2 regions of the Absicoccus intestinalis genome follow, and region 2 is predicted to be linked to the other one. Evidence: riboswitches for the same ligand, from Rfam matches in the RefSeq annotation. Region 2 holds a riboswitch; the other holds the start of a gene.
What was found. Region 2 has a riboswitch for lysine ahead of MOZ64_RS06505 (transporter substrate-binding domain-containing protein). Riboswitches for the same ligand answer to the same signal wherever they lie in the genome.

Region 1: another riboswitch for lysine. It lies ahead of lysA (diaminopimelate decarboxylase); the one in region 2 lies ahead of MOZ64_RS06505 (transporter substrate-binding domain-containing protein).

What each region holds. Positions count from the first base shown of each region.
Region 1 covers NZ_JALBUS010000001.1:160,380-165,529, forward strand. Annotated here, with positions in the region: gene MOZ64_RS00805 (ketopantoate reductase family protein) at 1-101, opposite strand, end outside; gene dapB (4-hydroxy-tetrahydrodipicolinate reductase) at 98-817, opposite strand; gene dapA (4-hydroxy-tetrahydrodipicolinate synthase) at 814-1,692, opposite strand; gene lysA (diaminopimelate decarboxylase) at 1,710-2,972, opposite strand; lysine riboswitch at 3,032-3,197, opposite strand; gene MOZ64_RS00825 (ArsR/SmtB family transcription factor) at 3,235-3,510, opposite strand; gene MOZ64_RS00830 (YigZ family protein) at 3,619-4,215, shown strand; gene MOZ64_RS00835 (hypothetical protein) at 4,226-4,438, shown strand; gene MOZ64_RS00840 (GNAT family N-acetyltransferase) at 4,435-5,150, shown strand, end outside.
Region 2 covers NZ_JALBUS010000008.1:45,129-50,278, forward strand. Annotated here, with positions in the region: gene MOZ64_RS06490 (M15 family metallopeptidase) at 1-308, opposite strand, end outside; gene MOZ64_RS06495 (amino acid ABC transporter ATP-binding protein) at 366-1,106, opposite strand; gene MOZ64_RS06500 (amino acid ABC transporter permease) at 1,118-1,843, opposite strand; gene MOZ64_RS06505 (transporter substrate-binding domain-containing protein) at 1,864-2,694, opposite strand; lysine riboswitch at 2,766-2,933, opposite strand; gene MOZ64_RS06510 (GYF domain-containing protein) at 2,983-3,813, opposite strand; gene MOZ64_RS06515 (flippase) at 3,888-5,150, opposite strand, start outside.

The DNA of each region.
Region 1 (5,150 bases), on a different contig from region 2:
CGTGTTTCATCCACTAGAAAGATGACATCTTGCCCTCCTTGCTCAAACAATTGGCCATACAAAGTGCCAATGGCACCGCGCCCGATCATCGCAATTTTCATGCGTGATCGACTCCTAAAAGATCGTTCATGCCATACAATCCAGCTGGTTTGTTTTCGAGCCAGGCAGCGGCTTTTAATGCGCCATTCACAAAGATCTGCCGATTGGTCGCATGATGCGTGATAGTGATGGATTCATTATCCCCAAAGAAGTGCACGGTGTGTTCCCCAGCTTCGGTGCCACCACGCAAAGCATGCACACCAATTTCCTTTTGACGCGGACCAATCAGGCCATGACGACCATAGACTTCTTTGAAGGCACCATCGGGATTCATGATTTCCAGGATGGCTTTGGCCGTACCACTGGGGGCATCGGCCTTTTGATTGTGATGGGTTTCGACCAATTCCATATCAAACGTATCTTTTAAAAGAGGAACAGCGACTTTCAGGATTTCCGAAAAGACCGCCACACCATACGAATAATTGGCCGAAAAGAAGACGGGATGGGATTTTGACAAAGTGACCAATTGTTCTTTTTGATCATCCTCCAAACCGGTCGTTCCATACACCAAGGCACAATCATGCGCTTGGACATAATCCAGGATCCAACTTAAATTATCGCGATGGGAAAAATCAATGATCATATCGGCCGTTTCGATTTGATCTAAAATATCCAGATTGGATGTATCCACATTCGCCAAGACAGTATGGCCTAAATTTTGTGCAGTTTCTTTGATGAGCGAGCCCATTTTTCCGTTGCCACCAATGATCAATTTCATGCGATGATGCCTACTTTCTTCATTTCTGCTTCCAAATGATCGTGATTTTTTGGATCCATTGGATACAGTGGCAAACGATAGCCACCCACATTTTTGCCCATCAAGTTTAAAGCGGCCTTGACAGGGATAGGATTGACTTCACAGAATAAGGCATGGATATAATCCAAGTATTTTTGTTGGATGGATAAGGATTGTTTTAAATCACCCTCCAACCAGGCTTGTACCATATCATGGGCTTCCTGGGGGTTGGTATTCGCAAAGACCGAAATCACGCCAGAACCGCCCAAGGAAAGAATAGGTACGACCATATCATCATTCCCGGAATACATCACAAAATCATCGTTGAGATAACGAGAAATGCGAGTGGCATAACTGATATCGCCACTGGCTTCTTTGATGCCACAAATATTTGGGTGTTGGGATAAGACGGCTACGGCGTGTTCACTCAATTTACATCCGGTACGACCCGGTACATTATAGAGAATGATCGGGGTATGGACGGAATCAGCAACGGTGGTAAAGTGTGCGATCATGCCACCTTCATTGGCCTTGTTGTAGTAAGGAGTGATGATCAATAAATAATCGGCACCCATATTTTCATATTTTATGCTCTTATCCACTGCGGTTTTGGTGTCGTTTGAACCCGCTCCAACCACAACGGGAATCCGATGATCGATCTTATCGATCGTATAGCGGACAACGGCATCGTCTTCTTCATGGGTCATGGTACTGGATTCACCGGTTGTTCCTAGAACCAAGATGCCATCGGTATGATTGGCCACATGGAATTCCAACAATTCACCTAATTTATCAAAATCAACGCTGCCATCTTCATGAAATGGCGTAATTAATGCAACAATAGAACCTTTGATCATTGAAAACACATCCTTTCTTATTCATCGGTTTCGAGATCGATCAAATGCGCATAAGATTCACGACGAATCACTTCACGCACTTTTCCTTGTCGGCAAAAGACAACGCCAGGCAAAGGGTTTTTATTGTAGTGAGAAGCCATGGCATAGCCATAGGCACCGGTTGTATAGGTGATCAAAAGATCGCCGGGTTCACATTTTGGTAAGGCAATGCCTTCAATCAAAATGTCACCGGATTCACAAGCTTTACCCGCAACGGTATAGATCGTATCTTTTGGGGCCTCCATTTTATTGGCAATATCGGCATTGTATTTGGCTTGATACAAAGCTGGTCGGATATTATCGGCCATGCCTCCATCCACAAAGACATAGTTTTTATTGGGTGTTTGTTTCATAAATCCTACCGTATAAAGGGTAGAACCGGCTTCGGCCACCACACTGCGGCCCGGTTCGATCAAGATCTTTTGAATGGATAGACCCAATGCTTGATTTTGTTTTTCACAATGGGAAAGAATGGTCGTACAAACTTCATCCAAAGGAATGGGGTGATCTTCGGATGTATAGGTGGCCGCAAATCCACCGCCTAGATCCAGCGTGTTTAAATGGATGTCATAGGTATCTTCTAGGTGTTTGATAAAGCCAAACATTTTTTCAATTTCGGCGACAAACGCATTTTTATCAAAAATTTGCGATCCAATATGGGCATGTAAACCATCAAACGATAGATGTTCATCTTCATCAAAGGTCTTGATCACTTCGACCAATTCTTTTTCTTGTAGTAAAGAAATGCCAAACTTACTATCGACATGTCCCGTTACGATGTATTTATGGGTATGTGCATCAATACCGGGATTGACACGAAGCAAGACATGGATCGTATGATCAATAGTCTGACTCATTTCATGAAGCATTTGCGCTTCCATCAAGTTATCAACAATGATGGTACCTACGCCATACGCCATGGCCATTTCCAATTCATCCTTGGATTTATTGTTGCCATGAAAATAAACCTTGGACATATCAAAATCAACGGCTTTTGCGGTATACAGTTCGCCTCCGGATACGACATCCAAACACAAGCCATATTCTTTGACCAATCGCAACATGGCTTTGCAGCTAAAGGCTTTGGACGCATATAAGATTCCCGTTTCCATCGTATGGGATCGAAACAAGGTCGCAAATTCCTGTAAACGAGATCGTAATTGATCTTCATCATAGACAAACAAGGGTGTTTTATATGTTTTTGCGAGAGTATCCACTCTCACGCCACCAATTTCTAACATCACTTTCCTCCTTCATACAAAAAAACCAGTAAGAGCTATCTTACTGGTTACATAAAAGGCAATCAGATAGCTCTCCTACCAAAGGTAGACAGTCTTACAGATCTTCTCTGCAAGCCCACCACATATCCATGCCTGCATATGTAGTTCGGCAAAATCGCTACCATAGAAAATCAACATCTGCCGACTCCCTTCCTATGGTGTCTTTTTTGCGCCTCTATCGTTTGAACCTAGTGTATCACTTTCGTTGATCATTGTAAATCATTCACTTTGAAATGATCACATTCAGATGATGCACGACATCTTCTAAAACTTCTCGATTCACAGAATAAACCACATTTTTTCCTTTTCGTTGTTGCTTGATCACACCGACTTCACTCAATACTTTCATATCATGCGATAAAGTGGGTTGTGTCACTTCAAATAAAGGTAACAATTCATAAGCACAATATTCTCTTTCCATCAATCGATCGACAATTTCCAATCGCTTTGGATCCGATAAAGCTTTTAATACCCGTGTTGTTTGTGCATAGGATTCCATTCTCTCACCTCGCTATCGGTCTCAAACTTCTTTTAACCATATAATCATATTTTTCTATGTTTCCTAAAAAAAAGGACAAAACGGTCCTTGGCATGGTAGAATCAGTCTATGAGAATCATGGAAGATGTGACCCATACCATCGAAATCAAGAAGAGCAAATTCATCACCTATTTGCATCGAACCAATGACGAACAAGAAGCCAAAGAATTTTTGAAACAAATCAAAAAACAACATCCCCAAGCTCGTCATTATTGTACGGCAATGATCATTGGCAACATTGTGCGTTCCAATGATGATGGAGAACCCAGTCAAACAGCTGGTCATCCGATGTTGGATGTCTTATTACACAACCAGATGGAAGACATCTTTGTGGTCGTGGTTCGATATTTTGGTGGCATCAAATTAGGAACAGGCGGCTTGGTTCGCGCCTATAGTTCCAGTGTCAAAGAAGCCTTGGATAAAGCCACCAAATCCGAAACCAAACGATTGGAAGAATACACCATTACGTTTGGCTATGATCTGATTGGTAAGTTGGATGCGTATTTTCGTACCCATGAAATTGAGATCACATCCAAAGAATACAACGAACAAGTGACGTATCAATATGTAACGGATCGGGATATCACACCCGATCTACAAGAAATGTCCAATGGATCGATTCATCCCATAGCCATTGGTCAGATGGAATGGGAAACCCCCATCTAAAGGAGAGTCTATGCGATTTTTTTATACTTATATCCTATTGTTTGCCCTCATGATCCTTCTCATTCAATTCTTGCCTTTCTTATTGCCCGTTTTATTGGTCCTTTATATCGTTTCGCTTATATATGGTGCTTGGCAACAAAGAAAGAAAACGGTCCAATCAGAAAAACGCAATCCGGATGCGATCGATGCCGAATATACGGAACACGATGAGGAGGACCAATGATATCCACATTTACCAATCAGACAGAGGATATCCAGCAACTTTTGGAAGTATCGATGATCCAATGGGAACCTCATCAAATACAAGCTTGGATGATGCATCAATGCGATCCTCATCATTTATATGGCTATTGGCAAAATGATCATTTGATCAGTTTGATCCAAACCATACCAACCAAGATCCAATTGGGCGATCATAGGGTTTCGGCTCTTGGAATCTGTTTAGCTTGTACCCATCCCAATCATCGGCAACACGGCCATTTTAAGGCTTTATTAAAAGTCATATTGGAACAAAGCCACTACAATCATGTGTTGACCTATTGTGTAACGGATTTTCCGCAATTATTCGAAAATTATCGTTTTCAACCCGTAACCTATGGCAAAGTGGCTTGGATCGAACCCCATAAAAAAGGAAATGCGACACACGTATCAACGACATTTCATGATTCCTATGATATCTATACTGCATTTATGGATCATTTTGAAGGAACCCCTATCCTCAATCACGAACAATATTTAGCGTATTTGCGTTATCAAATGGCTACGAAGAAACAAGTACTGACCACCAATAAAGGAATTGCCATCGTATCGGATCATTCCATTGATACCATTTGGTACATCGATAGTACAGCTATCGATGATTTTTTAGCGTATTTAAAGGAAACCAATCTACGGATCCATACCAGTGCCAGTGAGCATTTAGAAAAATATTATAT
Region 2 (5,150 bases):
TATCGTTTGGCCAAGGAACCATGATAATTTTCCCGATTGATCATAGCTTGAACGACCTTTGTAGGTACGCCGCCTTTTAACAACGTATTGACACCCGATGTAGATGAAATATCTAAATCACAATAACTTTGAATATATTTACCCTGAAAATCACCAGATAGCATTTTTTTCACACTATCTGTATGCGTACAGTCTTTGGCTTGGGCATATACACCAGCTGCTTTTAATTGGGCTTTCTCTGCTTTGGTGTAAGGGCCACATCCACTCAAAACCAATGCACAAAGTATAAAGAACACGACTTTTTTCATATCTCTTCCCCACTCTCGTTTTTCATTATAACAAAAAAACGTCGTATTTCTACGACGTTAACGATTGGAATAACGAGATAAGAATTGTTTGGTTCTTTCTTCTTTTGGATTGCCAAATAATTCTTCGGGTTCTCCTGCTTCGGCAATGACACCTTGATCCATGAAAACGACATAATCACTGACTTCACGAGCAAATTGCATCTCATGAGTAACCACGACCATGGTCATTCCTTTTTTGGCTAGATCTTTCATGACATCCAATACACCACCAACCATTTCTGGATCCAGTGCACTGGTTGGTTCATCAAATAAGATGACATCCGGATTCATACACAAAGCCCTGGCAATGGCAACTCGTTGTTTTTGTCCACCCGATAGCGTTGTACTTGCGGCATGAGCAAAGGATTCCATACCAACGGTTTTTAGATGTTCCATCGCAATCTTTTCGGCTTCGGCTTTGGAGCGTTTTAAGACTTTGATTTGCCCTATGGTACAATTATCCAAAACATTTTTATTATTGAAAAGATTGAAACTCTGAAAAACCATACATACTTTGGATCGATATTTCGTGACATCTAAGTCACCACCTAAGATATCTTTTCCTTCATAATAGATCTTTCCACCATCAGGTACTTCCAATAAGTTGATGCAACGAAGCATCGTACTCTTACCCGATCCCGATGAACCAATGATCGTCACGACTTGTCCCTTGGTGATTTGGAAGTTGATATCATTCAATACTTGGAGTTTACCAAAGTGTTTTTGTAGATGTTCAATTTTAATAACTGTATCACTCATTTTGATTCCTCCTAGACATTGGCTTTAAAGGACACTTTGTCGGTGTGATTTATTTTCTTTTCGACATAGTTCAAGATGATCGTTGCAATAGTGGTTAGAATCAAATAGAGAATAGCAGTTACCATATAGACTTCAATATAACGCATGTTGGATCCGGCAATCGAAGTGGCTTGGAAGTAAAGTTCCGTAACGGCAATGGCATTCAACATACAACTATCCTTGATATTGACAATCAATTGATTACCAAGTGCCGGAAAGGTATTTTTGATGGCTTGTGGGAAGATGATCTGCATCATCGTTTGCGTATTGGTCATACCAATAGATTTAGCAGCTTCTGTTTGGCCTTTATCAATGGATTGAATACCTGAACGAATGATTTCAGCCATATAGGCACCCGTATTGATAGAAATGATAAACATACCAGCCGTAAAGCCTGTCCATCCCAAAGCTGGTTTTAATAAATAATACAAGAATACGGCTTGTACCATCATTGGCGTTCCACGGAATACCCAAACATATAAACCGGTGATAATGTGACCAAGATGTTTGAAAAATCGGGTAACAGGTTTATCAAAAGGGTCAATTTCGACCGCGTGGATGGCACCAACCACCAATCCTAAAAGTAAACCCACTAAAGTTCCGACAATGGCAAATTCCATTGTTAAACGAATTCCGTAAGCAAACATGGGCCATGAATTCACTAATGTTTGCCATGCATACGCAAAATCAATTTGCATTCTATCTACTCCTCACTTTATTAGTCTTCTGTAGGTGCACGCTTAACAGCATCTTCCATCAATTTCATTCGCTCTTCTTGAGAGATAGAATCCAAAGCTTTCTGCACTTTCTTGAAGTATTTTGTTTTACGTGTTCCATTCTTTAAACCAATGGATACAGATGTATCATTATCAAATCCTTGACCATCAGCAAAATGTACAATGGTCAAATCTGGGTTGGCAGATACGATACCATTGGCAACTGGTAATTCAGCTGGAATACCATCGGCATCACCATTTTGTAGAGCAACCACCAATTCTGGATACGTTGCTTTTGGTGTCTCGTGTTTTACGCCATTGATCTGATCAATAATCGTATCATAGTTTGTATTCTTTTGTCCCATGACTTTTTGTCCAGAGAACTGTTGAATACTCGTATAACCGGCTTGTTCACTATTTGCACGAACGATCATGACGGTTTCACTTTGATAATAAGGTGTTGTAAAATCGATTCCTTTTTCACGCTTCTTATTGGCAGTCATACCGGCAACGATGGCATCAATTTCACCCGATTCAACGGCTGGTTGTAAACCATCCCAACTGATCTTCTTTACCACCAATTTCTTACCTAATTTCTTCGCAATTTTACGAGACATGACAACATCATAACCATCACAATAACCAGCTCCACTGCCTAGTTTGGAAGCTGTAGATGATTTCTTACTTTGTTGCCAGTTAAATGGTGCATAGTTGCATTCCATACCTACTGTAAATGTGTCTGAATCTGCACTTGAATTGGAAGAACCACTGCCACAACCCACCAAAGACATGCTTAAGGATGCGACCGCGATTGCCGTTAATAATTTTTTCATTTCTCTCTCTCCTTTTTCTACAAATGAAGAAAAAAGGCTATGTGTTATCTTCACATAGCCTACATGCCTTGCTTTCAGATAACGCCTCTTCTGCAACGAAGGAGTGAACTAAGTATTTCTTAGAACCCCAAGAAATAAAATTGCCATTTTATTTCTTTCGGCGATGATTACCTTTCTGAAACTTCACCGTCTGCCAACTCCATTTCATACTCTGACGCATCGCTGCCTCTATCTTCATCTGATTTACCTCAATATTATAGAACAGTGAATCATATTGTCAAGGATAGATTATGCATCTATCATACGATTGATATTATCCTGAATGATCGCATAGGCCACAATGGATAGTCCGAATATGCTTAAGATCACATACAATATGGCATTGTTGTCATACATTTCATCGATTTGATTCATGTTTTTTGCCACTTTATATACAAAATAAATACCATATATACCAAAGGTGATCATGGAAAAAATGACAACTTGTGCCGGGCTTGTTCCTTCTTGATAGCCATTGGACCGAAGCAGGATATTCGTATCCCGAGCAATGCTGTATTGCCAATAAATGGCATAGATACCACAAGTAAAAATACTAAACAAGATACAAGAAAGAATGCTTCGATGCTTGATCCATGCGGATCCATTGGTTTGTATTTGCGGATACATGGATCGACTATACAATTCGGTATGATTTAAGGTGTCCCAATCCGCCATGCCTTCCCGCCAAACATAGGTATTGGCACCAATGGTATTATTGGCTAAAAAACCATTCATTTGCGCCTTTGTATAAGGGCCATGCTGGTTTTGGTGAAGATCGATGAAAAACCATCCATCCACTTTTGTTTCCTGCGATTCGCCAAAAGATAAACTTGAAGCTTTTAGGGATTCCCAATCCGATTGTCCATCATGCCATACATAGGTCAACTCGTTGATCCGTCCCACATCATAAAATTCTTTCATTTGCGATTCCGTAAAAGGGCCTTTGGACTCATTATTTTCGACAAAATACCAATTTTGTTCTTCAACCGTTTTTTCTACTTGTATATCTACAGGTTGTCCACAATTGGGACAAAACTTTTCATTTCCATTGAGTTCATGACCACAATGCATGCACTTCATAAGAATTCCTCCTAATGCATCTATAGTATAGCATAGGTTAAACATTCCAAATGAATAATTCCAGCTAAATACATCTATCTCTGTTTACTTTTTAATTTTGCTTGAATCATTTTCAAACCGGAAATAGCCACTTCATTTTTACCCATCAGTAAAATAAGTCCATAGGATAAAACAGAAAAAATAACCGAAAATAAGATACGAAGAATGAGTGAGCCAATACATGCTTGACAGAAATAACAAATCACCATAATACTCGCACAGCCCAACAAAACAGGAATTATTTTCATCGTTCGAAATTGATCTGTCAAATCCATCGAACTTCGCTTACAAATGAGGACGACTATTCCTTCTGCCAAAACAGTAGTAATCGCTGCCCCATTCAGTCCCCATAAAGGAATCAAGATAAAATTCAAACCAATATTCGCAATGGCAGAGATGATGGTTGCATAAAAGAAGCTTCTTTCGTTTCGATTTGGAACTAAAACAGCTTGTGAATAAAAACATCCAAATACCGCAAAAAATAATGCAAAACAAAGGATACGAAGTGAGATATATCCATACGCAAATGAATTTGGTGCCAAAATAGAAAGAATATCCTTACTCAAAAAGAACAGTCCGATGATACTAGGGATAATAAATACATACAGTACATTTCGCAATCCACTTAATAAGGACATATAATTCTTTCTATCATTGTCGCCCAAGTATGCAGATATTCTTGGAATGGCCACAATAATAACAGCATTTAGAAGGGATTTGATGACTGAATATACATTGGAAGCAATCGAATATACACCGACTTCACTATCTGGTCGAAAAAAACCAAGAATGATGATATCTGATTTCACATAGATCATGCCTGCAATGGTAATACAAAACAAATAAATAATGGGCTTTAAATGTGTCTTTAAATTTAAATGAAATGTAAATCCATAGGATATATATTTTCGTGTATAAAAAATATTCAAAATATAATTGAAAGAATATGAGAATGCCATGATCCACGTATATAGAATTAAATCATTTTTTGTTTTTACTAAGGTTAGTATAAAGATCATCGAAACGGTTTGAATAATGATATATCGTAAAGTCAAATAGAAAAAATCTTCAAATACATTATTGATCCAGTCTCGTCCGAGGGTACTCGAAATCACATTAATAGATAGAATGGCCAATAAAACAGATTCACGATTCAATCTTGGGATAAATTTTGTTAATAAGAATAACAACACCAAAGACAAAATCATCATGATGACATTGATTGAAAAAAGTTCATCGGTCAACTTCTTCATTTGTACTGGGTCTTTACGCACTCGTGATACTTCCCGAATGGCATA